One region of the Rummeliibacillus sp. G93 genome, then DNA from elsewhere that is predicted to be linked to it. Evidence: riboswitches for the same ligand, from Rfam matches in the RefSeq annotation. Region 1 holds a riboswitch; each other region holds the start of a gene.

Region 1 (8,030 bases):
TTTCTGACTTTTTCAAATGGATGAAGGGGAAAGTTTCGCCAGGGTATCTCATCATGAGTGCAACCGATTCATCTAACAATCCAAAGTTCGTTAAATCAGAAATGGTTTATACAGCTTCTGGCTATTTTAACAATAATGTCGAACGCCATATGAGACTTGCTAATCCAAAAGAAATTTTTTATGGCGATCCACAATTGGAAGTAGACGATGACGGCAAGCCATATTATATCAGAACGTATGGAAAATTCATTTCTGCGCGTAATGGCTTTGATCCAAAGGGCATTGTTATGGTAGATGTAAAAACAGGCGCTTCTAAAACGTATACATTAGATAAAATACCTGCCTTTATTGACGGAGCGATCTCTCCCGAAGCAGTAAGCCGACAAAATGAATATTTCGGCAAATATGTGCATGGTTTTTGGAATAGTCTAGTCGGCAAGAAAGATGTGAAATTGCCATCAGATGAAGGGACAGAAGCGAATGTCAGCCCTGTCTTTGATGAGAATGGAACAATGTTTTACTTCACTGATTTTAGAAGTCCGAAAAAAGGCGTAGATTCTATGCTTGGCTACTCTTTAACAGACGCGCGTACAGGTCATGCAACGTACTATACAGGCAATAAAGAAGAATCCTATATGGATTCGCAGGGTGCTATTCAAATCATTGAAAAAAAATTCATCGAGAAAAAATGGCGTGCTTCTATGCCGATTATCTACAATTTTTACGGTGAAGCTAGCTGGCTTGTGCCAGTATTAGATTCCAATGGCTTCCTACAAAATTACTCGATTGTGTCTGCAGCAAGGCCTGAACTTTCAGTATCTGCTGCAACTCCAAATGAAGCACTACGGCAATATAAAACAATTATCTCCCGAATTGGCAACAGTTCGCTAAAAGGAACATCTGCAGCAGAAGAAAAAGAAACTCAAGGAAAAGTAGTCCGCGTTTATAAAGAAAAGAATGGGGATTTCACAACTGTTTCCTTCTTGCTAGATAATAAAGAAAATTATATTGTGAGTTCAGAAGTGGCTCCTCTCGCAGTCTATCTGAAAGAAGGCGACACGGTGAAGCTGAAATATGTGAATTCAAGCGAAGTCTTTTTACCAGTAAAAGAAATGGTTATAGAGGGAATCGAAGAAAAATAATTAAAAAAGCTCTATAAGGCAGGCAAAAGCCAAAAACCTTATAGAGCGTTTTTCTATTTCCAAGTAAATCCTTTGGATGCAAGGAAGTCTTTGATAAATGGACGACGCTGTTCCACTAAGAAATCAGCCATTTGTTTTGTCCAATTCGACATTTTTTGATTCGATGAACGATGTTGGTAGTATTCTTCTAATGTCGCATCATATTCATCAAGTAATGTATCGTATTTTTCTTCATCATAACTATTTTCATGTAGCACGGCATCCAGTGGAAGTCTTGGTTTTGTTTCATTTCTTTTCGTCGGTTTTCCGATCGTCATGGCGAACATAGGAAAAACGTGTTCAGGCAGATTGAATAATTCACTGATATCAGCTGGGTTATTGCGTGCACCGCCAATATAACAAATGCCGTATCCTTCTGATTCAGCAGCAATAACAAAGTTTTGTGCAAATAGTGCTACGTCGGCTACGCCTGCAAGAAGGTTTTCAGCAGAATCAGCCACAATTTCTACACCTTGCTTTTTGCCGGCAGCCTCCAAACGCTTGAAGTCAACGCAGAATAAGAAAGAAGCACCCGCTGTTTTGAATTGGAACTCATTGTTAGAGAGCTCGCCTAATTTTTTCTTTTTGTCGGCATCAGTTACCCAGATGACACTGTATGCTTGGATGAAATGTGAGGTAGCAGCCATTTGTGCTGTTTCAATTAAATCTCGTACAACCTCTCTTGGTATCTCTTCACCTGTATATTTTCGAACTGATGAATGGCTACGCAATAAATCTTTAACCATCTGTAGAACAACTCCTATTTTGTGGATTTCTCTAATTAACTATAGGAGAAATTGTAGGAAATGACTAGCGAAACGAATCCGCTTGTATGTAATATTTAGAAATATCAAAAAATAGTATTGACTTTTTAAAATGCAATACCTATACTTACAACAACAAGATGGAACAGAATAAATTACCTTTATCAAGAGTGGCGGAGGGAAAGGCCCTGCGATGCCCGGCAACCAGTAAGTTATCTTACATGGTGCTAATTCCTACAGATTCTTTATTGCGAATCTGACAGATAAGGGGAGGAAAATGCTAATGACCCTCTTCTTATGTGAAGAAGGGTTTTTCTTTTGGAAAAATCCTTGCCACACCTCAGCTTTCCATCTCAAACTATATTAGGGGGAATTAGAATGACAGAATTTCGTAAAGAGACTTTAGCAGTACGTGGTGGCCAAACGCCTGATCCTACAACTGGTGCAATTGGGGTGCCAATATACCGAACAACAGCCTATAGATTTAATGATACAGAGCATGCACGGAAATTATTCGCCTTGGAAGAGCCAGGCAATATTTATTCTCGAATCATGAATCCAACTGTTGATGTCTTTGAAAAACGAGTAGCCTTGCTTGAAGGTGGAACAGCAGCGGTTGCTCTATCATCAGGCATGGCGGCCATTTCATTTTCTATTTTAAATATAGCGCGTGCTGGTGATCATATAGTTTCAGCTGCGAGTGTGTATGGAGGAACGTACAATTTATTTGCTAATACTTTGCCGCGATACGGAATCAATACTACATTTGTAGATGAACGGAAGCTTGAAGATTTTGAAGGGGCAATCCAAAAAAATACAAAAGCGATTTATGTTGAAACGATTGGTAATCCTAGTCTTTCAGTAGCAGATATCGAAAGTATTGCGGATATTGCCCATCGACACGAAATCCCTCTAATCATCGACAATACATTTGCCTCACCGATTGGATGTAGTCCTATTGAATATGGCGCTGATATTGTGATTCACTCTGCGACTAAGTGGATTGGCGGGCACGGTACAACAATCGCTGGCGTGGTGGTGGATGCAGGCAAGTTTGATTGGACACGAGGCAAATTCCCTGACTATACAGAAAGAGATGAATCCTATCATGGCATCCGCTATGGCATTGATGTGAGTAATGCAGCTTTCGCTACACGCCTGCGCGTACAATTGCTGCGCGACTTTGGGCCAACGCTTAGCCCAGATGCTGCCTTCCAACTATTGCAAGGTCTTGAAACACTGCATCTTCGTGTGCCTTATCATAATGAAAATGCTAGAAAGGTAGCTGAATACTTACGTCAGCATCCTCAGGTGGAATGGGTAGGATACAATGGCTTCTCTGATAGTGAATTCGCTCCTCTTGCTAAAAAGTATCTAAAGAATGGCTATGGCTCTGTTCTTACATTTGGAATTAAAGGAGGCAGAGATGCTGGACGCGAATTTATCGACAATGTCGAATTGTTCTGTCACGTGGCAAATGTAGGAGATGCCCGCTCATTGATTATTCATCCGGCCTCAACAACTCATCAACAATTAAACAGTGAAGAGTTGAAAAAATCAGGCGTGCAAGAGGAATTAATTCGCTTATCTATTGGGTTAGAAGCAATCGATGATATCATCTCTGCACTAGAAGAAGCATTCACAAAGGTAAGCCCAAAAGTTGCAGCAAAATAATTTGTTAATGAGTTTCGCTTCGCCTCAGGGAAGTAGCAGCATTTCCTAAAAAATTTTTTAAATAAATAAAGAAAAGAGTGATGGATTGTCTTTTCACTCTTTTCATTTTGATTTAAATGAACACTCCAGGTACACACATGTCTTTTGTAGGAGGATTTATCTTGTAAACATACTCTGTGTAAGCTAAAATCATCAGTATGTAGATTAATTCAGTATAAGACAATGGAGGCGGTTTTTTGAAAAAGGTAAAGGTTGCTATATTAGGTTTTGGTACAGTTGGCCAGGGGGTCTATCGCATATTAACAGAAAAGCGCAGTCAATTGAAACAGATGCTAGATGTCGACCTAGAAGTAGCAAAAGTCCTCGTCAGCAATCCGAATAAGCCACGTCCTCATGCTGCTAAAGAGATGCTGACAAATCAAATAGAGGAAATCCTGGATATTTCGAATCTTGATGTTGTTTTCGAAGCAATTGTAGGAGAGGAACCTGCATATCAATACCTTGACCGCCTTATTGAAAAGGGATGCAACGTTATCACCGCTAATAAAGTGATGTTTTCTAAGCATGGCAAATCACTTCAGGAAAAAGCAGCGAAACATGGAGTGCAGGTAGGTTTTGAGGCAACAGTTGCAGGCGGCGTTCCTGTTATAAAAACGATGCAAAATCTGCTTCGTGTCAATGAGGTACAGCGCATTCAAGGTATATTAAATGGAACATCCAATTACATATTGACCCAAATGCGTGCAAGAGGAATGGCATTTGAGGATGCTTTAGAAGATGCACAGAAATTAGGCTACGCTGAAGCAGATCCTTATAACGATATATCAGGCCAAGATGCTTTTCGAAAACTAATGATCCTCAGTGAACTAGCATTTAAAGAGCAGCCAGATTGGAAGGATGTAAAAGTACAAGGTATTAATGAAATCACATCCCAACAAGTAAAAGAAGCAACTGAAAAAGGCATGCGCTACCGACATATTGCACTAGTCCAAAAAAATTATAAAACAGGCGAGGTGCATGCGACAGTTAGACCTGAGCTCATAGATCAGAGTCACCCTCTCTATTCAATTGAGGAAGTAAACAACGCTGTTGCCATTGAGGCGGATCTGCTAGGCACCGTAACACTTGTAGGCCCAGGAGCGGGAATGCTTCCGACTGCGAGCGCGATGGTGGAAGATTATGGCGATATGCTGACAAAAACTAAAACTGTTATTTCAATTTAACTCAATTAAAAGATATTTATCATAATATTGGTTTAAAAAGAAAGGATAGATGAACAGGAGTGTGGGCCTGTATACATCTATCCTTTTGCATTATATAACTTTTCTTCTTAGTCTTTTAGGTTGAAGAGTAGTTTTTCATGGCTTTACACTTCATACTTTTATCGTCTACTTAATCGGCATATCTTTCCATGAATAAACTGGTATTGTCGCAATCCATAACGTATCTTTCATGAAATGAAAAAAATTCCAGAATAAATTGATATAGAGTTCAGGAGCAATTGTGTTAATAACAATAACGCCAATTAAATAAAAAAGAATTAATATCTATCCCAAATTCTTTCTACGTTTCTTAATACTTTTCCGTCAAAATTCAATTTATATATATCTGGCATATCAAGATTCTGCCAAAAAGAAAAATTATACTGTCTGTCAAAGAAATTCATGATTAGCACCATGATATTTCCATGTGTTCCTATCACTACATTTTTATCTTTATAGTTGTCTAATATTTTAAATGTAGCTTCAATACCCCTTTTTTGAGCCACAACGTTAGACTCTCCACCTTCCCATGAAAAGTTGTAGTCTTCCCATACTTTTGCTATTGCAAAAGCAAAATCATTTGAAGGGACTGTAGTTAAAGTCCGTTCTTTAAAACCTTCTATAATTCCTACATCTGTATGTATGTATTCTGCTATGCCCTCTACGGTTTGAACCGCTCTTTTATAAGGACTTGAAAGAACAACATCAATTCCCTCTGTTTTTAATAATCTTGTAACCAGAGTGACATCAGAAAATCCCTTTTCTGATAAAGGTCTATTTAATTCATCAGGTGTATAGGTAGAATGTGCATGCCTAACAAAATATAAATTAGTCATTGTATCAGCTCCTGACAGTAATGATCCAATTGTAGCATCAGGGTATCGATGCTTATTAATCTATTTGTCGCGTTAGTTAGCCTTTCAAAAAGTTCTTAATCACCACAGACCATCTAATTCGACCTAATCCAAAAAAGTAGTAAATATGGAGACTAAAGGCTTCCTATGTCAAAAATTTGATGTTTCTAACTATATTATTAGGGAAAATAATGTATAATTGTTTATAACTTCAAATAGTTGGAGAGAGGGGACTTACCGTGTTTTTTTCAATAGTTACATCTTATAAAGAAAGCAGCGAAACATTTCTCTATAATTATAAAGAAAGTTTAGAAAACCAAACATTTAAGGACTTTGAAATAGTTTTTTTACATAACAATTCTAAAGTGATTTCTAAGCTGAAGGAATCAAAATTGGACGTTAACGACATTAACATGTCTGGGAATAACCACTTACAAGAATATAAAAATATGGGCATCAAGCATGCAAATGGAAAGTATATCATTTTCCTAGATTCGGATGATTACTTACACCCTAATGCTTTAATTTATGCAAAACAAATAATAGATGAAGATCCTGATCAAACAAATGTTTTAAAGTTTGGAATTACAAAAACTATGTTGGACAAGAAAACGACTTTCAGAGAAAGAGGACAATCTTTATACAATAACGATTCTTTTGGTACCCTTCAAGCCGTTTTAAAGGCTAGTGATATAGATGCAGACAAAGAAAAAATAGCTAAAGTAATAAACGGAATGTACGAAAGTAACCTAATCCAACATACGTATACTAGTGTAGAGTCTAAAAAGTATTTCAAGAAACTTGACTATCATTTTAGATCACATAGTTTCATCCTCAAAAAGTCATTTCTAGAGGAAAGCGGGTTAAACTTCCATTCATCCAATGACTTGTATGGAGATATCCCATTTTTAGTTGACTTGTACAACCATGTCGATGTAATTAAACAAACAACGACAAAATTGTATTTTAAATATATTCATAATGACTCTATAAACTATCCATCATTAACGCAAGAAATTAGAGATGATAGATTATTAAAAAAGTGTCAAGCTTTCGATGAAGCTCTTGATTATTGTAAAGACCTTGAAATGGCACGGAAAATTAAATTAGCCGCTATTAACTATTATTTGTATCAAATTGATACAAATAAATCGTTTAGGGAATCGTTCGATGAAATGTTACCAGTTTATTCAACTTTAAATCACTTATTGAATAAAACTTCTAACCCTATCAAATTAAGAAAAAGGCATAAACCAGAAATCCTGCCAATTAAATCAAGCAATTATAAAACCGCTTACAAAATTAGCAAGGCACGGATTTTTGGATATAAAGCTTATCAATTTTTAAAACCAAAAAACAAAAGATTTAGACAGAGAAAAATCCAAGAAAATGTTTTTGCAAGGTTGCCGATTAAAAGTAATACGATTATTTATGAAAGTTTCCTTGGCAGAAATTATTCAGATAGCCCTAAATCGATATTTAAATATTTATTAGAGAAAGAACCAAATAACTGGAAGCATATCTGGGTACTAAATAATGAAGAGATAATTAAAGATGAAACAGAATTTACAAATCCTAATGTAAAAGTGATTAAGCGCTTCGGATGGAAATATTTTTATTACGCGACAGTTTCTAAATACTTCGTGCTAAATATGAGACAACCAAAATGGCTTGCTAAAAAAGAAGATCAAATTATTTTATCAACTTGGCATGGGACGCCGCTTAAACGTTTGGTATTCGATATGGAAAATGTGACTTCTGCGAATAAAAATTATAAAAATGACTTCTATAATCAATCCAGAAAGTGGGACTACTTGATAGCAGCGAATAAATATAGCGAAAATATTTTTGCGAGTGCATTTATGTATCCTAAAGAGCGCATGCTAACTTATGGATATCCAAGAAACGATATTTTATATAATTATACAGCAGACTACAAAACAATGATAAAAAATAAATTAGGTATTCCGTTAGACAAAGAAGTAATACTTTACGCACCAACTTGGAGAGATGATGAATACCATTCAGCTGGGAATTATAAATTTAACCTCCAATTAGATTTAAATCGTCTTAAGGAAGAATTGGGAGATAAATATGTCATCATATTAAGAATGCACTATTTTATCTCTGATAATCTTAATTTAGAGGGCTTTGAGAATTTTGCATATGATGTATCCAGGTATAATGATGTAAATGATTTATATATAATAAGTGATCTTCTCATAACTGACTATTCGTCTGTATTTTTTGATTATGCTAATTTACGTAAACCAATACTGTTTTACACATATGATA
Region 2 (8,030 bases), 1.2 Mb from region 1:
CGACGAATATGACTATCCCATAATAGGTTCTCATTCTCCATATCCTGCATATACCGAATAAGGCTAATAAAAGGGCTGTCGTATAAATACCAAGGCTTAAAAAGCCAATCATGGTTCCGAGCGTGCTGCTCATAAATAAACTTACAATAAAAAGAAAAATCGATATGATAAATAATACTGTCATTCGCACTGCATGTTTAGAACGAGGAGAGAATATAAGTGTGAGCGCATCAAGAAATAGACCAATAAGAAGACCAGCTAAGAAGACACCAGTGAATAGATGCATAGTCTCACCACTTTCTGAATTTTCCGTTTCCTTATATAATATGCAAGTTGAAAGACAAGAAACGTTTTAAATGCCTAATCCTCGTATAAAAAAATAAAACACAACCATGCTATAAAAAATGTGGCCAATCAAATAAAGGAGGATTACATCATGTCAGAACAAGTAGATGCCTATGTGTCAGTAATGCATAAATATTATAATTTTTCTCCAGACCTAGCACCTTGGGAATTCCAAATAAATACGAATGCTGAAATGTTAAAGGTACTTGATTTACTTTTTAGACAAATGCAAGGATGGGAAGCAAGTGGTATGTGGCGTGCACACCTTCCAGCTGTTCCTTATCATCTTGATGCACAAAACAATGAAGTAGATAAACGGTTGGCTAAAGTTTATGCCATCATTCATGAATACGGCGATGAAGAGACTAAGAAATTTATTGAAGGAATGCCTTATTACAGTTGATGGATTGATTTACCTTCGTTACACTTATAAAAACAAGGAGTGAGCGAAGGTATGTTTACATATACAGATTTAAATGGCTTTGGTTGTGAACTCTCTTTTAAAAAGAATTCTTTTTCCATAAAACCTCAACATGTGTTGGTATTAGCGAAATATAAAGGGAAATGGTTGTTGACCGAGCACCCTCTTCGCGGTCTTGAATTTCCGGGCGGTAAGGTAGAGAAGGGGGAAATGTTAGAAGATGCGGCAAGAAGGGAAGTATATGAAGAAACAGGGGCCGTGCTCTCAGATATAGTTTGGTTTGCCACTTATATAGTTCACGCAGAAAGGCCTTTTACGAAGGCGGTATTTATAGCCTCTGTCCAAGCAATCGAACAAAATCACCAGTATAAAGAAACAGCTGGCACATGTCTGTTGGATGATGAAGAATTAGATCACTGTAACAATCTAAGTTTTTATATGAAAGATGCAGGGATGAAAAAAATGTTAGAGAAGGTGAGTGAACGTGAATATCAATGGTGATATCCATTACATGAGGGATTATCCATCGCCCAATCCAAATGTCAAACTTGCCGAGATTACATATTGGTCGGAAGGTTTAAAAGTGAAAGGGCTTCTTGCTACGCCTATACAAAATCCAAAGAGTGAAGGAATCCTATATTTGCGAGGTGGGATTCAAAATGTAGGGATGGTACGTCCTGCTCGCATTACACAGCTTGCGGCAAATGGCTTTGTCGTATTCGCGCCGTATTATAGAGGTGTACGCGGTGGTGAAGGAAAGGATATGTTTGCTGGCGAAGACCGCTTTGATGCAGTAAATGCTGTCGAAGTGCTGAAGCGTTTCTGTGACAGTGAGAGAATTCATTTGTTCGCATTTTCTAGAGGTGGGCTTATGGCTCTTTGGACTGGTATTATTCGAAATGACATCACGTCCATTGTTACATGGGGAGGCGTCTCTAACATTGAGTACACATACGAAGAACGGGTTGATATGCGTCGGATGATGAAACGCGTATTCGGAGGTTCTCCTATGACCAATCCAGCTGCATATGAAGAGCGCACGCCTTTAGACCGAATAAAAGAAATTAATGCTTCGGTCTTAATCATTCATGGGATGAAAGATGACAATGTGAGTTTTAAGCATGCTGAACTACTTGAAGAGCGCTTAAAGGAATTAAATAAAAGAGTTGAAACCTGGTATTATCCCGAATTCACTCATTACTTCCCTGGTGTAGCCAATCGCAATGTCCTCCGAGGGGCATGCCAATGGATGAAACTACAATAAAATAAGTAGGTGAAAAGATGGGTTATCTTAAAGCGACAAATGATGTAAGGCATAAAAGTGATACCTTGCCGTTTAAAAAACGCTATCCTTTCTGGCAGGAATTATGGGAGGCTTATTCTGGACCCTATAATGAGCTGCAGGTGCAAAATTGGAAGGAAGAAAGCAAGGCAATTCAAGAACTGGAACAATTCAGTTTTAGTTCACAGGATGAAGGCTTAGTAAAAATTCAGCGTGTCACCTTAAATGATAAAATAAGAGATTATTTTATTCACCACTCAGCCGATTCAAAAGAACAGTTAAAATGGTTTTCTATTCTGTTCCATGATGATCATGGAATAGAAGGCATAGAAATAAGAAATTATGCAGAAGAGATTTTCTTTAATCAACTAACGAGAGAAGATGCCGAACCTATTCTTGAGATGTTTAAGAAATACGATACAGAAGCAGAATTTTTTCCAGATGACACAGATTAAAAAACCAAAAATCCCCGGCTAGCCTTTTGGCCTGTCGGGGATTTTTTTGCGATTTGGATTTACTTATAGGTTGTAAGCGATAAGTTGTAGCAATTAAACGATTGGCGCGCCTTTTTCAGAAATATCTTTTGAAATGACGCCGAATTTTTTAAAGTTTTCATGGAACATGCCAGCAAGTTCTTTAGCTTTTTGATCATAAGCATCTTTATCCGCCCATGCATTACGCGGATTTAAAACTTCTGTTGGCACGCCTTCGATTTGTGTAGGCATAGATAGACCAAAGAATGGATCTTGCTCTGTGAATACATTGTCTAGCTTGCCGTCGATTGCAGCGCGAACCATTGTACGAGTATAAGAAAGTTTCATACGGCTGCCTTCACCATAGCTGCCGCCAGTCCAGCCTGTATTAACTAAGAATACATTAGCTTCATGAGCATCGATTTTCTCACCCAACATTTCTGCGTATACAGAAGCATGTAGTGGGAAGAATGGAGCGCCAAAGCATGTAGAGAATACTGGTTCTGGTTCTACGACACCGCGTTCTGTTCCAGGAATTTTGGAAGTGAAGCCAGATAAGAAATGATACATCGCTTGCTCTTTCGTTAATTTACTGATTGGAGGCAATACGCCAAACGCATCAGCTGTTAAGAAAATAATTGTTTTAGGGTGACCACCAACAGATGGACTTGCAATATTTTCGATATTTTGGATTGGGTATGCAGCACGTGTATTTTGAGTTAATGTAGTATCATCATAGTCAGGTATGCGTGTTTCTGGATCGATTGTTACATTCTCAAGCACTGTGCCAAATTTGATAGCATTATAGATTTCTGGTTCTTTTTCAGCAGAAAGGTTGACTGTTTTCGCGTAGCAGCCTCCTTCTATATTGAATACTCCATTGTCTGACCAGCCGTGCTCATCATCACCAATTAATTTGCGATTGCTGTCAGCAGATAAAGTCGTTTTACCTGTACCGGATAGGCCGAAGAATAATGCTACATCGCCTGATTCACCAACATTTGCAGAGCAGTGCATAGACAGAATACCTTGTTGTGGTAATAGGTAATTCATAATGCCGAAGATTGATTTTTTCATTTCGCCAGCATATTCTGTGCCGCCGATTAAAATAATGCGTTTTTCTAGAGATACGAGAATGAATGTTTCAGAAGATGTTCCGTCTACTGCTGGATCAGCTTTAAAGGTAGGAGCAGAAACAATAGTGAAATCTGCTTCATGTTCTTCTAATTCTTCAGCTGTAGGGCGGATGAATAATTGATGTGCAAATAAATTATGCCATGCGAATTCGTTCACAACACGAATGCCAAGACGGGATGAAGGGTCAGCACCCGCAAATCCTTTGAAAACAAAAATTTCTTCTTTTTCTTTTAAATAGTCTACTACTTTCGTATATAATGAATCGAAAACTTCTGAAGAAATAGGTTGATTGATTTTACCCCAATCAATTTTGTCTTTAGAGGATTCTTCTTCTACCATAAATTTATCTTTAGGAGAACGTCCTGTATATTTGCCAGTTACTGCGCGAACAGCACCATCTACCGTTAAGATTGCCTCTCCACGTGAAGTTGCTTTTTCCACTAATTGTGGAACTGAAAGCTGTTCTAAAATATTGCGCCCTTGTAATAAATCATTCAGTTCATTCGCAATTTCTACTGAATTCATCTGTGTACGTACCATCCTTTTTATATTATTACCCTTGCTAAGTGGGTGAGTATTAATCTTTTCGAGAATTAGTATAACACATTAAGCGTATTAGTCTATACTAATAACTCGTTATTTTTTAAAAGTTTTCTATATAAATTAATTCATTAATTTACTTTACGAAAACGCTTAACTACATCACACAACAAAATTCATCAAAAATCAACTTTTTTCTTTATTTTTTATCGAAAATTTGACTTTCTTGTTCAATTCGCTTACTATATGCTATAGAACGGATACTCTTATCCCGAGCTGGTGGAGGGTCAGGCCCTAAGAAACCCGGCAACCTGCATTTTATCAAGTGTTAAATGCGCTGGTGCTAATCTGATGCAAGGAATATTCCTTGAACGATAAGAGTGAAAGGTGCTTACGAAACATATCCTTTCCTCATTGTGCGAATGAGCGAAAGGTTTTTTTGTGTAAAAATTGAGGCAAATTGATTTTGTTTCATATTAATATATAGCATGTATGTAAGGGCACTTTCTATATCCTCGTGTTTAAAAAGCAGCTAAAGCTTGGCGTTTAATCCATTTAAACGGACATGGGTAATGAGTACCGTATCACTTTCGAGAGGATCTCGTTGATTTAGGAGGAAACCAACCAAATGACTAACAGAAGATTATTTACTTCAGAAAGCGTAACAGAAGGACATCCAGATAAAATTTGTGACCAAATTTCGGATGCCATTTTAGATGCCATTATTGCAAAAGACCCGAATGCGCGAGTTGCATGTGAAACAACTGTCACAACAGGCCTTGTCCTTGTTGCAGGAGAAGTGACGACTTCAACATATGTTGACATCAAAGGAATTGTAAGAGATACAGTAGCTGAAATTGGTTACACACGCGGTAAATACGGTTTCGATGCAGAAAACCTAGCAGTACTTGTAGCAATTGGTGAACAATCACCGGATATTGCACAAGGTGTAGACCAAGCACTGGAAGCTCGTGAAGGCAAAATGTCAGATGCAGATATCGAAGCAATTGGTGCAGGGGACCAAGGGTTGATGTTCGGCTATGCTTGCAATGAAACACCTGAGTTAATGCCGCTTCCAATCAGCTTAGCTCACAAATTGGCACGCCGTTTAACAGAGGTTCGCAAGACAGGTCAACTTGCATACTTGCGTCCGGATGGAAAAACACAAGTAACAATTGAGTATGATGAAAACAACCATCCAGTACGTGTGGATACAATTGTTATCTCAACTCAACATGATGAAGATGTAACATTAGAACAAATTCAACAAGATCTTAAATCAACAGTAATCAATAATGTAGTGCCAGCTGAATTACTGGATGAAAACACAAAATACTTCATTAACCCAACAGGCCGCTTTGTAATTGGTGGACCAAAAGGGGATGCAGGTCTTACAGGACGCAAAATCATCGTTGACACATACGGTGGGTATGCGCGTCATGGCGGCGGTGCATTCTCAGGGAAAGATGCAACAAAAGTAGACCGATCTGGAGCATATGCAGCTCGTTATGTAGCTAAAAATATTGTAGCTGCAGGCTTAGCAGAGCGCGCAGAAGTTCAGTTAGCTTATGCAATCGGAGTAGCTCAGCCAGTTTCTATTTCTGTAGATACTTTTGGTACAGGAAAGGTCACAGAAAGCAAATTAGTAGAAGCCGTTCGTGAGACATTTGATTTGCGTCCTGCAGGCATTATCAAAATGCTTGATCTTCGCCGTCCAATCTATAAACAAACAGCGGCTTACGGACACTTCGGTCGTGTTGATTTAAATGTACCTTGGGAAAATACAGATAAAGCTGAAGAATTGAAAGCTAAATTTAAATAAATAGAGTTTCTTGCTATGGAGGTTTTTCCTCCTAAGCGATAAGCTGATTCTTATGAGAACCCTGTCACATTTGTGATAGGGTTTTTGGTTTTTATTCTCCATTAATCTTGATAGGTTGTGAACAAACTATTCTTTAAAAATAAAATGAAGGCAAAGTAAAAGCTTGATACATTTTCGGTTCATAACCTTTTCTCTCTTTGAATAAGTTAATAAGAAGTTCAAGGAGGAGAGATGGTTGAAAACAAATGAATTCTTTTTTCTCACATGGGCTGCTTTTTTAACCGGCTTTGGTTTTGTCTTAGTTGCGATTTGGAATACAGATTGGCAACTTGTTGAGCGAGGATTCTATACTATTTTGTTGGGGTGGATTACTTTTTCTGCTTTTTCACTTGTAAAGACAATTCGCGATCGGCATGACGGAATTAAAGTAACAAAAGAATATTTGCTCCTTTGTTATTTATCAACGATTGCTTCATTTGGAATAGGGATGATAAGTGTTTGGAATACAGACTGGGACCTTGTCGAAAAGGGATATTATTGGCTAGGGATTATTTTTGTCTTATACACCTCTTTCGCGCTATCAAAGGAAATACGTGACAGACAATATGGTAAGTCACTCAAAGGCAATGGCAATGGAGAGGAACAAGAAGAATAAAAAGTAAAAAGATGGCCTCCCTTTTGAGAGAAGCCATCTTTTTATTATCTTTCTGAATTTTGTTGGACAGATTTATAGAACTGGCCCTTTTCATGATATTCGTTGATAATGCGGACCATGTCTTTTTTATCTTCATCAGTTAATTCCCGTACTACTTTAGCTGGTCGGCCGAAAGCCATTGTATTCGGAGGTATTACTTTTCCTTGTGTCACAAGGCTCCCTGCCCCGATGAATGCTCCCTCGCCAATTTCTGCGCCGTCTAAAACAATTGATGCCATACCAATAAGCGCACCTTTTTTTACATGGCAGCTATGTAGTGTCACTTGATGACCGATTGTTACCTCATCTTCTAGGACAAGCGGTCTGCCAGGACTTTGGTGTAAACAGCACAAGTCTTGTACGTTCACTTTACTTCCAATAATAGTAGGGGACACATCACCTCTAATCACTGTATTATAAAATACAGATGAGTCTGGTCCAATTGTGACATCCCCAGTGATAACGACATGATCTCCTATGAAAACAGAGGGATCGATATTTGGTTTTTTGTTGTGATAAGGGTAAATCATCGAAAATTCGCCTCATTTCAAGCTATGATGTTATTAATATCGTAACAAATGGTAGATTGGAAGGAAACTGAAATCTGTAAAATACGTTAAAATAGAGTGATACGACAATCAGTGAATTTTATCTTCTCTGATTGTTACCTAAACCTATCAGGTATTGAAGGTCAAAATATAGAAGTATATCATTCTAATTTTTGGTAGCCGTTAATACGAGAAAAGTGAGAATTGAGGAGCGGAATAGAATGTGGAAATGGGAAGCAGAGGGACAAGCGAAAGCTGTTGTTGTTTTTATACATAGTGCATATGAACATCATCGGAGATATCCTTGGCTTATTGAAAAGCTACGTGTATCTGGCATGCATGTTATCACAGGTGATTTGCCTGGTCATGGCGAAGTGAGCCGGAAAAAGAAAGCGCATGATGAAGGGTTTAAAGAGTACCTAAAGTTCATTCGACAAATGATGGAGGTTGCTATAAATTATAATTTACCAATCTTTATAATGGGGCATGGCCTTGGCGCAAGCCTTGCAATGGAATTAATACAAATACGGAAATACGAATGTGCAGGCATGATACTAACATCTCCTTGGCTGCATCTTACACATCAGCCATCAAAATTTTCTAATGCTCTTTCAGGTATTAGCAAACTAACAGGGAATTTAAAGATACAGCATGATATACCAATCAAAAATCTTTCGCGCAGTTACGAATTTTATAAAGAACAAAAGGACGATCCCTACTATTTTTCAGGCATTACAGTGGGATGGTATAAAGAACTGCAGCAGTTTA
Region 3 (8,030 bases), 1.4 Mb from region 1:
CTTTAGCACCTTTAATTAACGCTTCATCACCCTTTTCAGATTTTGCAGCTTCTCTAAATGCAATCGTGTGAGGTACAAGATCATCTGGACCAATTTTAATATATGGATGTATAGTAGGGACTACCTGGCTGATATTACCTGCATCTGTAGAGCCGATTCCATCACGTCCGCCAGCAACCTTCTCCCCTAACTCTTCTATTATGTCTTTAAACACTGCATTGAATGTATCATTAAGCAACAGATTATCTACTTCATTTTGGAAGGCAATAATATTAAGTTTTGCCCCAGTTGCGAGTGCTGCTCCTTCAGCGATAGCTTTTACTCGTTTGGTTACTTCGTTCAAACCTTTTCTTGTTGCTGCTCGAATGAAGAATCTAGCTTTTGCATATTCAGGCACAATATTCGGTGCATCCCCACCATGTGTAATAATTCCGTGAATACGAACATCACTTGTCACATGTTGGCGTAGGGCATTAATGCCATTAAACAATTGAATAACAGCATCCAGTGCATTGATACCTTTTTCAGGGGTTGCTGCTGCATGCGCCGCTGCACCGATAAACTCGAAATCGAGCGGATCTACTGCAAGCGATGGCGATGTTAGATTGGTTACACCTTGAGGATGTATCATCATTGCCGCATCAATTCCTTCTACTAATCCGTGTTTCACAAAGCTACCTTTCGCGCTTCCATTTGGTCCTCCCTCTTCTGCAGGTGTACCAAAGACAACCGCTTCTCCACCAACCTCATCCACCACTTTGCTTAAACTAATAGCAGCAGCAACACTCATGGTTCCAATAATATTATGCCCGCATGCATGACCGATTCCAGGAAGAGCATCATATTCAGCTAAAAAAGCAATTGATGGACCTGGTTTAGTAGATTTATAACGAGCAACAAATGCTGTTTTGTGACCAGCCACATCTCTCTCTACTGCAAAACCTTCTTCTTGGAGAAGGTTTGTTAATTCTTCAGAAGCAAAAAATTCCTCATTTCCGATCTCTGGATTATTATGAATCCTGTGGCTTGTTTCAATATACCTTCCTTGATTAACATCCACATTTGCTGTTATTGCCTCACTTAAATGTGTAAGTACTTGTGTCATATTAATTCCTCCTCATATTTTATTAAACTTTTAGCAACAATCTTTTTACCAACCTATTTTCTTCAATGGTACAAATGTTGGGATCAGTGTGCCGCCATATTCTTTATTGATGAATTTCGCTGTATCTTCCTCTTGGTATAACTCTGCAATTCGTTTTAAGGTTTTGTTGTTTTTATCTTTGTCATTCACTGCGATAATGTTCAGATAATCAATTGCTGTCTCGCTCTCATGGAAAATTGAATCTTTGATTGGATTAAGACTTGCATCTCGGGCAATACCGTTATTAATAACGCCTGCATCCACATCTTCTAATGCTCTCGGTATTTGAGCAGGAGCAGTAGGAATAAGTTCAATATTTTTAGGGTTTTCAATGACACTATCTTTAATAGAGCCTAAGCCATCATAACCATCTACTAATTTTATAAGGCCAGCCTCCTGCAGTAATAATAGGGCTCTCCCTTGATTTGAAACATCATTTGGCAAAGCAATCTTTGCACCTTTTTTGATATCTTTAATGTCCTTCAATTTGTTTGAGTAAACAGCCATAGGTGCTAAACATGTTGTAGCAATTGGAACAAGTTTAAGATTATGTTCTTTAATAAATTGGTCAAAATAAGCAACAGTTTGGAATGAATTGGCATCCAACTCACCATCTGCTAACGCTGTATTTGGAAGTACGTAATCATTAAAAGATACAAGCTTAATTTTGATTCCTTCTTTAGCTGCTTTTTTCGCTACATAATCCCAAATTTGCGTATCTGTCCCCGTAATGCCGATTTTATATGTTTTTGATTTTCCATCTGCCTCCTTACCGCTGGATTCGCTTGAACAGGCTGCCGTAAAAATAACTAGTGACAGCACCAGAATGGATAGTAAACATTTTTTCATTTTAATTTCCTCCTTAGATTAACCTCTTCTTATTTTTTTCGATAAAATGTTGCCAAATGACTGTAGCCCCTGAACCAAAACAATTAGTATGGCTACGGTAATTAGCATGGTGGTCGTATCAAAACGTTGATAGCCGAACGTTATGGCTAAGTCGCCAATACCACCGCCGCCTACGGTTCCTGCCATAGCCGATGCTCCAATCAGACCAATTGTCGCGATGGTAAAATTCACAATAAGTGAACTAAGAGCCTCAGGCAGTAAAAACCTGAAAATTGTCTGAAATGGAGTAGCCCCCATAGCATCTGCCGCCTCTAAAACACCTTTATCAACCTCTAGTAGCGAGCTTTCAACTAATCGAGCAATGTAAGGGCCTGCGTAGAAGACTAGTGGAACAATAGCTGCAGATGTTCCAATAGATGTTCCGACAATGAGCCGGGTAACTGGGATGATGGCTACGAGCAAAATAATAAAGGGCACAGATCGGAAAACATTGATCACTGCATTTAAAACCGTGAATACTGGAAGGTTCTCAATGATCTGTCCTTTACGAGTGACAAATAACAGGATGCCTAGCGGAAGGCCGATAATGATTGAAAAGATAAATGAAAAACCAACCATTTGAATAGTTTGAATGAGCGCTTCAATGATTTGTTCAGAATTAACTAGCATGTGCTACCACTTCCTTGTAAAGAATTTGTTGAGCTTGCATATATGATAATGCTCGTTTCACTTCCGTATCGGCTCCTTGGATTTCAACAATCAGTTTGCCAAAAGGAATACCTTGCAGTTCGGTAATATTGCCGAATAGCACATTGATTTCCACATCGAGAATTTTAGATAACTGTGATAAAAAAGGACTTCCTGTAGACTCGCCGACAAACGTAATATGGAAAATATGATTTAGTGCTTGCTTGCGTTCCATCATATTGAGTATTGATGGTGGAATTTGATCATGCATTACGGTACTAACAAAGTTTTGAGCAGTGTTAGTTTTCGGTGCGGAAAAGATATCAAATACTGTTCCTTCTTCTATCACTTTCCCCGCTTCCATCACTGCCACTCTGTCGCATATTTCTCGAATGACAGCCATTTCATGCGTGATCATTAAAATCGTAATCCCATACTCTTTGTTAATCTTCTTCAAGAGTTCCAATATGGAACCAGTTGTCTGTGGATCTAGAGCAGAGGTCGCTTCATCACAAAGTAGAATTGAAGGCTGTGTTGCTAAAGCGCGCGCTATGCCTACGCGTTGTTTCTGGCCGCCGGATAGTTGATCAGGATAGACTTGAGCTTTGTCACCTAAACCAACGAATTCAAGTAATTCTGAAACCCTTTGTTTGATTTGATCCTTAGGAACTTTACTTAAAATGAGCGGCATGGCTACATTTGCATATACTGTTTTGGAATTGAGCAAATTAAAGTGTTGAAATACCATACCAATGCTTTTCTTTACTTCGCGAATTCGCTTTTTGCTAATGGTTGTTAAGTCATGACCGTCTACTATGACTTTTCCGGAAGTAGGTTTTTCTAGTGAATTTACACAACGAATTAAGGAGCTTTTTCCTGCACCACTGAAGCCGACTACGCCAAATATTTCACCTTTATTAACTTTTAAATTAATCGAATTTAATGCACGTATCTCCTTTCCTCCGCTGTTATACACTTTAGAAACATTTTGGAATTCTATCATCCGTTCAATCTCCTTCCGATTTTTTCAACAAAAAAGTCCTTCTCCATGGAAGAAGAAGGACAGTAAGACATATGACTTCATATGTACGGTAACGTCTTCTTATCTTCCAAGCTTAATCGCTTGCTGGAATTGGCACGGTGCAAAAATGTCCGCTGCCGAGGTTTCAAAGGGCCAGTCCCTCCACCTCTCTTGATAAGGGCAATATTTAATTAAGTATAAGTGGTACATCTGCTAAACTGTGTTTTTAATTCCCCCTTTCAAATTAATTTTGCCATAAAAAAATCCTTCTCCATGGAAGAAGAAGGACACAAAGACATATGGCTTCATATGTACAAATACGTGTTCTTATCTTCCAAGCTTAATCGCTTGCTGGAATTGGCACGGTGCATATGTCCGTTGCCGAAGCTTCACAGGGCCAGTCCCTCCGCTTCTCTGGATAAGAAAAATGATTATTTGATTGATTTTTACTATACATGGTCATTTTTGAATAGTCAATATAAAATAATATTTTAAAAGATTTTTATTTTTCTTATTGATGTTTCTTTTATTATTTACATAGACTAACGAGGTTTATATATTTATTATTTTTATCTATTTTCAATGATTATTTCTCTAATAATCATTATATATTTTAGAAAATTTTGATAAAGTGTTATTACCCATATTTTACAAAGGAGTAATTCTATGAAAAAAATACTGACTGTTTTTTTGCTTGTAAGCTTTGTATTTCTTCTTAACTTTCTTATTTTAGGTCCTACTCGTACCTTGCTACCTTATTGGACTTCTTTCTTTATCATTTGTTTAGTCATTACCTTATTTAATTTCTTCCGATCAATGAATAAAAATTTTACAGTAACATTTATTTTTATGGGTGTTGCATTGGGTTGTTTAGGTTTATGTTTATTTTCTTTTTTGATTACTAGTGGATATGAAATTTACAAATAAAAGAGGAAAAATACTCTTTCCAATTTAAAAGCCGATGAAATTTTACAGCTAAGTAGAATTTCATCGGCTTTTATAGATAGTTTATAGTAAACAAAGTACAAGAAAGAGACTTTAGTAGTTTCGTTTATTAATTATTTTCCAAGCTTATAATCATACTGATACACTACTTTCCCTGTTTCGTTGTTGATTTTATATTGATAACGTCCCGTCCAAGCATAGACAAACTTTGTGTCAGCGAATACTTCTAATGAAGTGGTGGCATTCTCAAGTGGAGCATCTAAAAGTTGCTCCCAAATCAAGTCTTGTTTTGTAAGATCAAGTAAGGCTAAGGTCTGCCGATTATCGTTGCGCTTTTTCTGATAAACAATGAGCTGCTTTTCAACAGGCTTACTTTCAACTAGCCTTACGCCCATTAGCTCGGGGTAAAGTTTTTTTATTTTCTCGCTTCGTTTTTCAACACCTGCTACACTCTCATCCCATCCTACTGGTAAAGTACGTATTTTATCAGCATAACTCGGATCTTCTTTTATTTCGTTCGTAGCTAAATTTAACTTAAAATAACGACCATCTAAGCCGTAAAGATAGACTTTATTTAGACCTTTAATAGAATAGTCAGTATACATGTAGCTTAAATTATCTTCTAATACAGGGAATTTATTCAGAAAGTCTTTTTCGTCTGCTTGCTTTTTCCCTGTTTTTGGATCTATAAAATAAAGGGTTTTCTTTTTATTATTTAACACCAACAGTCCCTCGCTAGTCTCTCCTACTAAGTATTCTTGCCAAGTAGAGATCCTACTCCACAGCTTTTTACCAGTATGAAGATCAATAGCACTCATTAAGAAACCTTTAAAGTTGGTGGTTATTCCATTTTCTGTTCCATTGGGTGTAGTTTTACTTATTTTAACGACCGATATTGGCTTTTCTTTTAAATCGAAGAGTACAACAGGTGATTCTAGTTCAATTCTTTTGGGTGCGAAAAGTCCATTAAACCCCCATAACAGGCATGAAAAAACGAAAAACACCGTTATTAAAAACGAGCTGAATTTCAAGAACATTTTACCTAAGGTTTGTTCTTTTTTCTTCAATTGATAAATTTGGCGAGGTATAAAAATAAATAATGATAGGATAACTAAGGCAGCAATCACTGTTAACAGAATGTAATCAGACCGCCAACCTGTTGGTATCCAATTGGCTAGATAATTTGGCTGCAGGAACTTGAGTAAGGCCGAACCAAGTAGAAAATTAAAGAACAGTACAATAATTAATTTTTTAAAAATCTTAATTATTGAAAAAGGCTCAGTTTCTTCGTTTCTCTTCTTCGCTACTATATAAATCATCTTGATAGGCAAATATAATAAACGGAGGTAGAGTAAGATTAGAGCCGTATTATGTATTATATTAGAATTAAAGTTTAGCAGCATTAGCCACTTTTCAAAAAAATTTGTTATTATATCCATTTTTCAATCCTTTTAATTAATATTTTACTTAATTATATCATTCTCTTCCTATTTCTCACAGTTTTCACATGTCCAAGGCTCATGATCACCTAACCATCTCTAGCCTATTTTAAGATGAGGAACATTAGAAAACTTTCCTCACAAAAATCGTTCAGTAATTAAATAAGGTGACACCTAAGAATTGCCTAAATACAATGTATCTATCTCAATTTGAGTAGCTCCATTATCCATGTACTTAACATAGTATGCCTTTGCATTTGGTCTTGAACTAACAGAAGAAGATAATATTTCATTTTTAAAGTGAAGTGCCACTCCGTCATCAACTGCATAACCTTCTTTTATTTTCCCTTCCGAAACTAATTGTTTATATGAAGGCTTTCTTTTATTCTCACCGTCAAAATGGGGACAGTTACTTCCCTTTAAGAGCCCTAAACAATCCAACTTATACAAAGGAGCATTCAATGGGTCAGTTAATCCTTCTTCGAACCAACAAATTGAACCAGCACTTAATCCTGTTAGTATAATCCCTTTTTTATAAGCCTTTTTCAAAACGTTATCTAAACCCCATTCTTTCCATAAAACTAGCATATTTTTGGTATTGCCACCGCCTACATAGATTATATCTTGCTCCAGAACGTATCTTTCTAGGTCAGTAAATTCCGGCTCAAATAATGACAAATGAGAAGGCTGACAAGGTAGAGTCTTAAATGCCTTATAAAATCTATCAATATAATTTGTTTGATCTCCACTAGTCGTAGGAACAAAACAAACCTTTGGTAAATCTTTCTTAATTTGAGCTAATATATATTTATCAAGTAAGAGGTTTTCTGGCTCCATAGAAAAACCTCCTCCACCGCAATAATCTGTCTCATTTCTTCATCCCTCCTTGAATATCCCTTTTTCAAACTCCTACAAAAGGAGGTTTAATCTCCCCCCTCTATTTAATCAGTCTTCTTAAGCTGAAGTTCAAAATTAGTGCCTCACTATTATATGTTATTTAAGTGTACCAATTATTCCTAAAAAACGGAATAATATCATATGAAGTTGGATTTAAGAGCGTTGATTGACGTTAGACTTCTATTAAAATAACATTTTCAGAATAAATACCAAAAAAACTCCCTTCTTTACAATATCTTATCTTTCTATCAATATCTGCTTAATAATAGTTGATTAAAGTAAAGTTAGACCAAATAAAGGAGGAAATGTTATTGATGAAATCATTCTTATCAAAAAAGCTAATCTCGATTGCAGCCGTATCTACTCTAGCACTTAGCAGCTTTACTATTGCTGGTTCAGAGGCAGAGGCAAAAAGTTCTTCCAAGAAAACAACGCCTAAAAATGTCATTTTCCTAATCGGTGATGGTATGGGGAACTCATATACTTCCGCGTACCGGTATTTGAAAAATTCTTCAAACTCAAAGTTTAAAAACCAAACATCATTTGACAGGTACTTAGTTGGTCAACAAATGACTTACCCAGAAGATCCGTTACAAAATGTAACCGACTCTGCTTCTGCAGCAACGGCTATGTCAGCAGGGGTAAAAACGTACAATAATGCAATAGCAGTCGATAATAATAAGAAAGATGTGAAAACAGTCCTCGAATCAGCAAAAGAAATGGGCAAGGCAACTGGTTTAGTTGCTACTTCTGAAATTACACATGCTACTCCCGCTGCTTTCGGAGCCCATGATGAAAGCCGTAAGAATATGAACGGTATTGCAGATGATTACTTTGATGAATTAGTAAAAGGAAAACATAAAATTGATGTATTACTCGGCGGAGGCAAATCTAATTTCGTACGTGAAGATCGTGATTTGACAAAAGAATTTAAAAAAGATGGCTATAATTATGTTACCTCGAAAGCTGAATTACAAAAGAATAAGAATAATCAATTACTCGGATTATTTGCTGATGGCGGTATGGACAAGATGATTGATAGAAATGC
Region 4 (8,030 bases), 1.6 Mb from region 1:
TCTTCATAATTCATAATAATACCTCCTGTTATATTTTTAATTTGCTCTCTTTTTTATTATTCCCACCTATAAATTTCATAAACACAAAACCCTCCAACCTGAATTTTCGATTGGAGGGTTTTGTGTTTATTCTTTAGTTAGTTCATCTTCTGTAACCCATTTATGATTTTTCACTTCTTTGTCGCCATTTGTCGGCGTATAGTTAACCATATAAACGGTCGTATCTTTCGAGGAATCAATGATGCCTTTTGCACCCTTCATTCCTTTCATATGATCTGCTTCTAATGTCACTTCGTCACCTTTTGCGAACTTTTTATTGTCCGCATCTTTGATTTCTTGCTGGATGACCCATTTATGATTTTTCACTTCTTTACCACCATCTGTTGGCTTATAAGATACTGAATAAACTGTTGTGTCATATGCCCCAACAATTGTTGCTTTCGCTCCCTCCATTCCAGGCATATGGTCGGTATGCATTATTGCTTTGGAGCCTATTTTAAAGGTTGGATTTTTAGCTTCTTGCAATCCAGTTGGTACTTCTCCTGAACTAGAGTGATCCATATTCATATGATCGGAATTCGTATTCTGTTGTTCAGTTGTCTTTGCTTGCTCTCCTTTCTTTTGGTCGCCTTGTTGATCATTGCATGCTACTAATGCAAATGCAGTTGTAATGGATAAGAATCCCATGGTCCATTTTTTATTCAATTTAAACTCCTCCTCTATCTACTTCTATTAACATGTCAAAGATATCGTAAACATATGTAGAAATTATGAAGAAATAGGTAGAGAAATCGTAAATGTAGTACCTTTGTCTAGAAGACTTTTGACAAAAACTTGTCCACCATGTGCTTCGACTAGCTTTTTCGTAATCGTCATGCCAATTCCAGAACCTTTATAATTATTTTGCCCTCTATAATTTCGTTCAAATAATTTGCTGGATGTTTCTTCGTCCATACCACATCCGTTATCTGAGATAATTATTTGAAGTTCCTCTTGTGATTTATTCATCAATTGAATTTCCAGAGTCCCTTTTACCGGAAGATGGAAAAGTGCATTCTTAATGATATTATGCAGGATTTGATTTAAGCGTAATGAATCGACAGAAGCAAAAATACTCTGGTCCAGCGCCAAATTTACTTCTATTTTTCTTTCAAGCAGTTCACTTGCAAGAGATATGACAGCACTCTCTATAATGGGAGCAACCTGATGAAGTTGCTTGTTGATTTTAAAAGTTGGACTATTAATATCATTTAACGTATCCAGCTCACCTACCAGCAAAATAAGACGATCAATTTCTTCAATACACGCTTCAAGCCTTTTCGGAGTTGCCTTCCATACGCCATCCTCAAAAGCGCTCAAATAACTCTTCACAGATGCTAAAGGATTACGAATTTCGTGGGCTAAATCTTGTGTCATTTCTTTTCGCCGAACCTCATAAACACTCAATGTGTTATCTAATGTTTTCAAGGACTGTCCTAATTGGCCAATCTGATCATCAATTGTATAGGCAATATTCAAATCTCTTTTCCCTTTGACTAACTGTAAAGCAAAATGATTCAACTCTTGAATTGGCTTAGTCAAAGTCCGAGCTATGAAAAAACTGGACACTAAAATAATGATAAACAACAAACCGATTGACCAGACAGCTGTTTCAGCAAGCGCCATGTCAAAATGATGAATAATTTCTTCCGCATCTTTAAGTTGTAACATCATTAAATGTTCATGCCCTTTATATAACAGGATTGCAGTGATTATAAGAAGCATTGTTAAAGAAAATGCAGCAATAATAAAGGCGATTCTAACTTTAAATTTCATCTTCATCCGCCATTTCGTTCATTTTATACCCAATACCAAAAACTGTTTGTATATAGTCATAGTTCAGCTTTTTACGGAGATTTTTTATATGCTGGTCAACAACACGAGGATTATTCTCTTGTACACCACCAACCATTTTGTACAGTAAATCTTCCCGGCTATATACCTTTTTAGGATTTTCAGCAAGCAAGCATAAAATCGTTGCTTCATGCTGTGTTAGTTGTATCGTTTCCTCCTGTCTTTTAACTGTATTCAATTCTTTAAGAATAGTTAGGTCTCCAAATCTAATCACATCTTGCTGTGTTTTTAAGGGAAGGAGTCTTTCAGCCCGAATCAGTATCTCTTTTGGATGAAATGGTTTGACCACATAGTCATCTGCACCACTGTTAAAGCCGTTCACCTTATCTTCAATTGATATTTTGGCTGTCAGCATGATGACGGGTATTTGATAGTTCAATTTGGCATACCGACAGATTTCCTCCCCATCCATATCCGGTAGCATTAAATCCAAAATAATCATATCAAGCGGTATATTGTCCATCATCTCAATAGCCTTTTCCCCTGTATTTGCTACACAGGTTTGATCTCCATTTCTCTCAAAATAAGATGTTAAGACATCTGTTATTTTTTGTTCATCATCTATTATTAACACTTTCAAGCTACTCACTCTTTTTCTTAATGTCTGTTTTCAATAATTAGTCACTCTCTAATACGTATTCTACTTGTGCGGCAATTTCGATGCCTTGCAATGCTTGTGAAGCAAGACGATCTGCTTCACCATTCATTTTACGTGATATATGTTCATACTCTGCTTCAATGCCTAGTTTTTTTAGCGCAGTATCTATACGATCTGCAAAACTTAGTAAATTTGGCTCTAGCACCGCCCATTCACCACTCATTTGATTGATTACGACTTGTGAATCTCCCAAAAAGCGTACATTCATATGATGTACATTTAAAAGCTCCAATTCGATAATACTCAAATGTAGCGCTGCATACTCTGCCTCATTGTTTGATTTATGACCAACCGCCTGTACGTTTCTTCGCAGTCGTTTTTGTTTACCATTTTGTTCAAAGTAGATAGCACAACCAAGTCCCGAAACCGCAGTCTTTAAATCATATCCGCCGTCAAAATAAACTGTAATATTGTGTGGCTCCTCTTCAATTTCTTTCAAATAGCGTTTTAACTCTTTCATTGTCCATGTACTACCATGTGGGTCTATCAACAGTAAATTTTTAATACGTCCTGTTTTCTCAATATCTTCCGCCATTTTAAGTGCTTTTCCAGCTTCCATTTGATCAGAGCGAAAGACTGTCTCCATACCACCACGTGGAATTTTGTAAGTCCATTCGATTGTAATTTTCATTGAAACCTCCGTCATTTTATCTTTTTAGCTTATTGTCACCAATATACAGATTAATTATGATATAGTAGCTCACCTAACACAAAAAGCCTCTAATAAAGAGGCTACAATAGGCTACTCGCCTAAAATTTGAGCTAATCGATTTTGCCCGTTTACTGCTGTTTCTATCACCTCGTCAAATAGTTGAGCGACAGACGGCACATGATCAATCAAACCAATTACTTGGCCAGCCCAACCAAAACCACTTTCTTGCTCGCCATCATAAATATATTTGCAATTCGCTTCACCACTAATCATATCTTTCAAATCTTCATAAGTTGCTCCGCTTTCTTCTTTTTGAAGTATTTTTTCTGTGAAAGGAGATTTAATGGTGCGGGCAGGAGCACCAAGTGACCGCTTGATTACGACAGTATCTGTTTCTTTTCCGTGAATAATCGCTTGCTTATACACTTCACTTGCATGGACGCATTCTTTAGTGGCGATAAAACGTGTACCCATTTCAATACCTTCAGCACCAAGCGAGAGGCCTGCAAGCAATCCTCTACCATCGCCAATACCGCCACTAGCAAGAACAGGAATAGATACGGATTCAACAACGCGCGGTACAAGAACTATTGTGCCAATATCTTCGCGTCCTAAATGGCCGCCACCTTCTTGACCAACTGCCATCAATATATCTGCTCCTAGTTCTTCCGCTTTCTGAGCTTGCCTTACTCCTGAAACCAAGACTAGAGTGCGAATATCTTCATTTTTAACGCGTTTTAACACTGGTGCTGGATTACCACCTGTAATAGAAATAGCAGGTACTTTCTCTTCAATTGCGGTTTCTAAAAGCTCTTCATATGCATTTTGATGTTTTGAAATAGCGAAGTTGACGCCAAAAGGACGATCTGTTAATGTGCGCACTTTTCGGATTTCATCTCGAAGCTTTTCCTTAGATCCCAAAGTAGCGGCTGTAATCTGTCCTAGCCCGCCAGCATTTGAAACCGCAGCGCATAAATCGGCGTAAGCCAAATAAGCAAGACCACCTTGGACAATGGGATACTTAATTCCAAGAATCTCTGTAACACGTGTTTTCAATTTGGACACCCCCATGTATTGTATATACCTTTCTTTCTATTAGTATAAGGGAATGCAAAGAATTTTCATATTATTGGAACTAAAATAGAATGAAATGCGGGTCTGCATTTGATAAAGTAATATAAAGAATTAATTTCCATATATGAATGTTTTAAAAATAAATTAGCGAAAGGATTTAACAAGATGTATTACCCATCTAAAAAAGATTTATGGCAATACCCTTTATATTGGGGTACAATCATTGCTTGTTTCGCACCTCTTGTTGCAGGAAGAGATTATGTAGTCCTTGTTTTTACTGTTCCGTTAGCAATTTTGCTCATATGGGGTTGGTTTTGTACAGGATATAAAGTTAATCAAAGCTACCTGATTATTCGAAATGGCCCCTTCAAAAAGAACGTTCCTATCAAAGAGATTAAAACAATTGCTAAAACCAAAAATTTGCTTGCTGCCCCTGCCCTTTCAATAGATCGATTGGAGATCATTTATGACGCAAACAATAAAATGGCACTTGTATCTCCAAAGGAGCAGCTGCAATTTTTAGCTACTTTAAAAAGTATTAACCCTAAAATTGAATTAGACTCCAAGCTAAATCAGTAAATCCTCTATGAATCAAAATAAGGAACAGCTTTACTAGCTGTTCCCACTCTCTTATCCCCAAATCTCTTTTGATATATCAACAATAAACTTTAATTTTGCCCATTGTTCTTCTTCCGTTAGAATATTACCATGATGGGTTGAAGCGAATCCACACTGTGGGCTGATACATAGCTGCTCGAGTGGTACAAATTGTGTTGCCTCTTCTACACGAGCTTTGATGTTTTCCTTGTCTTCCAACTCGCCGAATTTTGAAGTAAATACTCCCAGAACTACCTGCGGCCCGCCCTTTGGAATATAGGATAGTGGTGTGAAGTCGCCAGACCGATTGTCATCATATTCTAAGAAAAATCCGTCCACTTTTTCATTTACGAACAAAGTTGGAGCAATTTTAGCATAACTTCCTTCAAACGCCCATTTTGAACGATAATTCCCCCGGCATAAATGGGTAGTTACTATTAAATCTTCCGGTTTGCCTTCTAACACTCCATTTGCTACCCGAAGCGCAAGGTTAATCAATTCTTCACGTGAATATCCACTGTCGTTAAATGGGATATTCTCAGCATTCAGTCCCGCAATATAGACATCATCCAACTGCAAATAACGACAACCTGCTTCATAGAAGGCCTGGATTGCATCCCGGTAAGTTTGGATAATATCACTCGCATATTCCTCGATATCTGGATAGATGTCAAGGTTTCTTATGCCAGCATTGAATAATTGGTTTGGGCTAGGTATCGTTTGTTTTGGAATTGCCCGATCTCCTACAATTTCTTTGAACTCTAGAAAATCTTGAATATGCGGATGATTTGAGTTGAAAGAAATCTTTCCGTTATTACGAACATCATATTTTTCTGTTTCTTCTCCTTTAAATTTGAAGCCGTGTTCTGGGATATATCCTTCAACACCGTTTAAATGTTCAAGAAAATCTGTATGCCAAAATCTACGTCGAAACTCACCATCAGTTACTGCTTGTAAACCAACATCAATCTGTTTATCCACCGCTTTTTTGATCTCTTCCGTCTCAATCTGATGTAATTGTTCTGCGGATATGTTACCTTCTTGATAGTCCTTACGTGCTTGGTGAATGCTTTCTGGTCTTAATAAACTACCTACATGATCAGCTCTAAATGGTGCTTTTACTAACGTCTTTGTCATCAAAATCTCTCCCTTAGTTTCATTTAGTTAATTGACTAATTGACTCCAACTCTTCTATCCTCTAAATAGAAAAAACCCTCTTCTCAATGAATAAGAAGAGGGTTGGAATACCATACGAAAAAAACGCTCCTCTTATCTGCTAGCTTTACGCTACTGGAATTGGCACAGTACTTTAATAGTCCGCTGCCGAGGCTTCAAAGGGCCAGTCCCTCCACCTCTCTAGATAAGAAAATCAACATATTAAGTTTGTATAAATATATAATAACGCAATAAATAGAATTGTCAATGTTTTTTAAAAATTTTTAAATTTGATTTTAAATCAACTATATATTCTCCTCATCTTGCACCTCAACCAAATAAATACCTTTTGAAAAACGTCCACTTTTTTCAGCTTTAGCTAAACGTGATTCTTCCAATTCTTTCAATGAAATATTATAAACTTCTAATGCTGTATGTATAAGTTCCAAAAGGTCTGCCAATTCTTCCTTCATCTCTTCCTTATTTTTTGCTTCTTGTACTTCATAGGCTTCCTCTATGAATTTTTGCTTCATTTTCTGTAGTAACTCTTGTTCACTCAATTGTTCAACTATACATTTTTTCCCTTTTCCTTCGATGATTTGCGGGATAAAATCTCGGACTAATTTATTGTAAATTGGCAATTTGTACTCACCTACCTCTGAGTATTTTAGTATAAATAGAGTTTTTAGTACTGTTTCTTTTTTCTCTATTTTACACTATTTTATAAGAAAAACTAGAATTTAGAAGTAATACATTTTATCCTTTATAGGAAACCATCAGCTGATCACCACTATTACCGATTACACACAAAAATTGCCGAATTCTGTTTAAAAAATGGTTTAACTTTTTGAATTGAGGCTATATGTAAAGTAAGAAAGGATGATGAAAATGAAAGAAAATGACAAAGCCGAAAATTTAAAAGAAGGACCATTGGATACACCAGATGAAGTAAAGTCTGATAAAGAAAGTATCTACGACAAAGACCCTGAAATGCAAACGGTTGATCCCATCCCAATGGAGGAGTTAAATCAACAAGTTGAAGATGAAAAACACAACCATCATACAAAGGATACCTCTTCAAGTGAAGAGCGCTATCCTGGCTAGGCTAGTGCTTCTCTATTACTCACATACATCCGTGCAAGACATGTATAAGAGACTTTCATGAGAGTGAAAGTCTCTTTTCTCAAGGGGCGGAATACGAACAAATACATACGGCAACTAGAAGAATCCATACCCTTTCACTGCTTATTTATAAGCATTTCACAAAAATTTTGCAGTTGAATACCTTAGAATGATGATTCTATTGTGAAAGATTGGTTACCATTTGGTTCAGCAAATTAAAAAGAAAACGGAGGGGTTTCCTATTAACAGAAAGAATTTGTGGCTGCTAAGCCTATTGGCTATTCTTACCTTTGCCTTAGCGGCATGTGGAAGCAGCAAAAAAACAAACAAATCTGGAAGCGAAGCGAGTGATATTGCGTTTAAAGTTAATTCTGGAGAATATGTAACAATTACCAAGTATGATGAAACCGATGAAAAAACATATCTCAAATTAAATGTGACAGTCCAAAATAAATCTAAAAATGAAATCCCAGTAAATTCTTCAAACTTTAGTTTATATGGTAGCAAAGATGATGAAAAAATTGACTCTGTCTATGTAAATCCACCGGATGAAGAATCTTTTAAAGAACTATCAGGAAGTATCTCTCCTGAGAAAAAAGCGAGTGGTGACCTCTTTTACCCTGTCAATAAAGAAGAAAAGTATGAGCTTCATTATCAACCGCGCATTTATGATGACAAAGGTGAGAAACATAAAGAGTTAGTAGTATCAGTGGATCCGTCGAAGTATAAAAATGATTCAGAGAATGCCAAGAAAGCTGTAGCAGCTTATGTTGATCAAGTTTTCTTAAGCAATGACAATCCAGATTTTAAATCCTTACTCACAAATGATGTCTTAGCAGACAGCCAAAAGTTTGATGAAGAACTTGCCAATCAATTGAA

The links. Region 1 has a riboswitch for S-adenosylmethionine ahead of M2M59_RS00935 (O-acetylhomoserine aminocarboxypropyltransferase/cysteine synthase family protein). Riboswitches for the same ligand answer to the same signal wherever they lie in the genome.
Region 2: another riboswitch for S-adenosylmethionine. It lies ahead of metK (methionine adenosyltransferase); the one in region 1 lies ahead of M2M59_RS00935 (O-acetylhomoserine aminocarboxypropyltransferase/cysteine synthase family protein).
Region 3: another riboswitch for S-adenosylmethionine. It lies ahead of M2M59_RS08050 (methionine ABC transporter ATP-binding protein); the one in region 1 lies ahead of M2M59_RS00935 (O-acetylhomoserine aminocarboxypropyltransferase/cysteine synthase family protein).
Region 4: another riboswitch for S-adenosylmethionine. It lies ahead of M2M59_RS08690 (5-methyltetrahydropteroyltriglutamate--homocysteine S-methyltransferase); the one in region 1 lies ahead of M2M59_RS00935 (O-acetylhomoserine aminocarboxypropyltransferase/cysteine synthase family protein).

What each region holds. Positions count from the first base shown of each region.
Region 1 is NZ_CP097314.1:171,543-179,572, forward strand. Features, by position in the region: gene M2M59_RS00925 (hypothetical protein) at 1-1,142, shown strand, start outside; gene nfsA (oxygen-insensitive NADPH nitroreductase) at 1,196-1,927, opposite strand; SAM riboswitch class I at 2,104-2,215, shown strand; gene M2M59_RS00935 (O-acetylhomoserine aminocarboxypropyltransferase/cysteine synthase family protein) at 2,324-3,619, shown strand; gene M2M59_RS00940 (homoserine dehydrogenase) at 3,856-4,842, shown strand; gene M2M59_RS00945 (histidine phosphatase family protein) at 5,160-5,717, opposite strand; gene M2M59_RS00950 (bifunctional glycosyltransferase family 2 protein/CDP-glycerol:glycerophosphate glycerophosphotransferase) at 5,975-8,030, shown strand, end outside.
Region 2 is NZ_CP097314.1:2,257,588-2,265,617, reverse strand. Features, by position in the region: gene M2M59_RS11270 (transposase) at 437-748, shown strand; gene ytkD (RNA deprotection pyrophosphohydrolase) at 800-1,267, shown strand; gene M2M59_RS11260 (alpha/beta hydrolase family protein) at 1,251-2,030, shown strand; gene M2M59_RS11255 (hypothetical protein) at 2,048-2,503, shown strand; gene pckA (phosphoenolpyruvate carboxykinase (ATP)) at 2,597-4,183, opposite strand; SAM riboswitch class I at 4,462-4,579, shown strand; gene metK (methionine adenosyltransferase) at 4,827-6,020, shown strand; gene M2M59_RS11240 (YiaA/YiaB family inner membrane protein) at 6,256-6,675, shown strand; gene M2M59_RS11235 (gamma carbonic anhydrase) at 6,720-7,244, opposite strand; gene M2M59_RS11230 (alpha/beta hydrolase) at 7,484-8,030, shown strand, end outside.
Region 3 is NZ_CP097314.1:1,617,460-1,625,489, reverse strand. Features, by position in the region: gene M2M59_RS08065 (M20 family metallopeptidase) at 1-1,105, opposite strand, end outside; gene M2M59_RS08060 (MetQ/NlpA family ABC transporter substrate-binding protein) at 1,151-1,993, opposite strand; gene M2M59_RS08055 (methionine ABC transporter permease) at 2,012-2,662, opposite strand; gene M2M59_RS08050 (methionine ABC transporter ATP-binding protein) at 2,652-3,683, opposite strand; SAM riboswitch class I at 3,780-3,882, opposite strand; SAM riboswitch class I at 4,026-4,126, opposite strand; gene M2M59_RS08045 (hypothetical protein) at 4,368-4,628, shown strand; gene M2M59_RS08040 (PA2928 family protein) at 4,760-6,085, opposite strand; partial or broken gene M2M59_RS08035 (Type 1 glutamine amidotransferase-like domain-containing protein) at 6,260-6,940, opposite strand; gene M2M59_RS08030 (alkaline phosphatase) at 7,297-8,030, shown strand, end outside.
Region 4 is NZ_CP097314.1:1,744,853-1,752,882, forward strand. Features, by position in the region: gene M2M59_RS08655 (four-helix bundle copper-binding protein) at 1-14, opposite strand, end outside; gene M2M59_RS08660 (YdhK family protein) at 127-705, opposite strand; gene M2M59_RS08665 (sensor histidine kinase) at 769-1,815, opposite strand; gene M2M59_RS08670 (response regulator transcription factor) at 1,805-2,467, opposite strand; gene M2M59_RS08675 (reverse transcriptase-like protein) at 2,511-3,182, opposite strand; gene M2M59_RS08680 (NAD(P)H-dependent flavin oxidoreductase) at 3,294-4,259, opposite strand; gene M2M59_RS08685 (PH domain-containing protein) at 4,443-4,856, shown strand; gene M2M59_RS08690 (5-methyltetrahydropteroyltriglutamate--homocysteine S-methyltransferase) at 4,908-6,011, opposite strand; SAM riboswitch class I at 6,141-6,241, opposite strand; gene M2M59_RS08695 (nucleoside triphosphate pyrophosphohydrolase) at 6,335-6,670, opposite strand; gene M2M59_RS08700 (hypothetical protein) at 6,918-7,133, shown strand; gene M2M59_RS08705 (DUF5105 domain-containing protein) at 7,426-8,030, shown strand, end outside.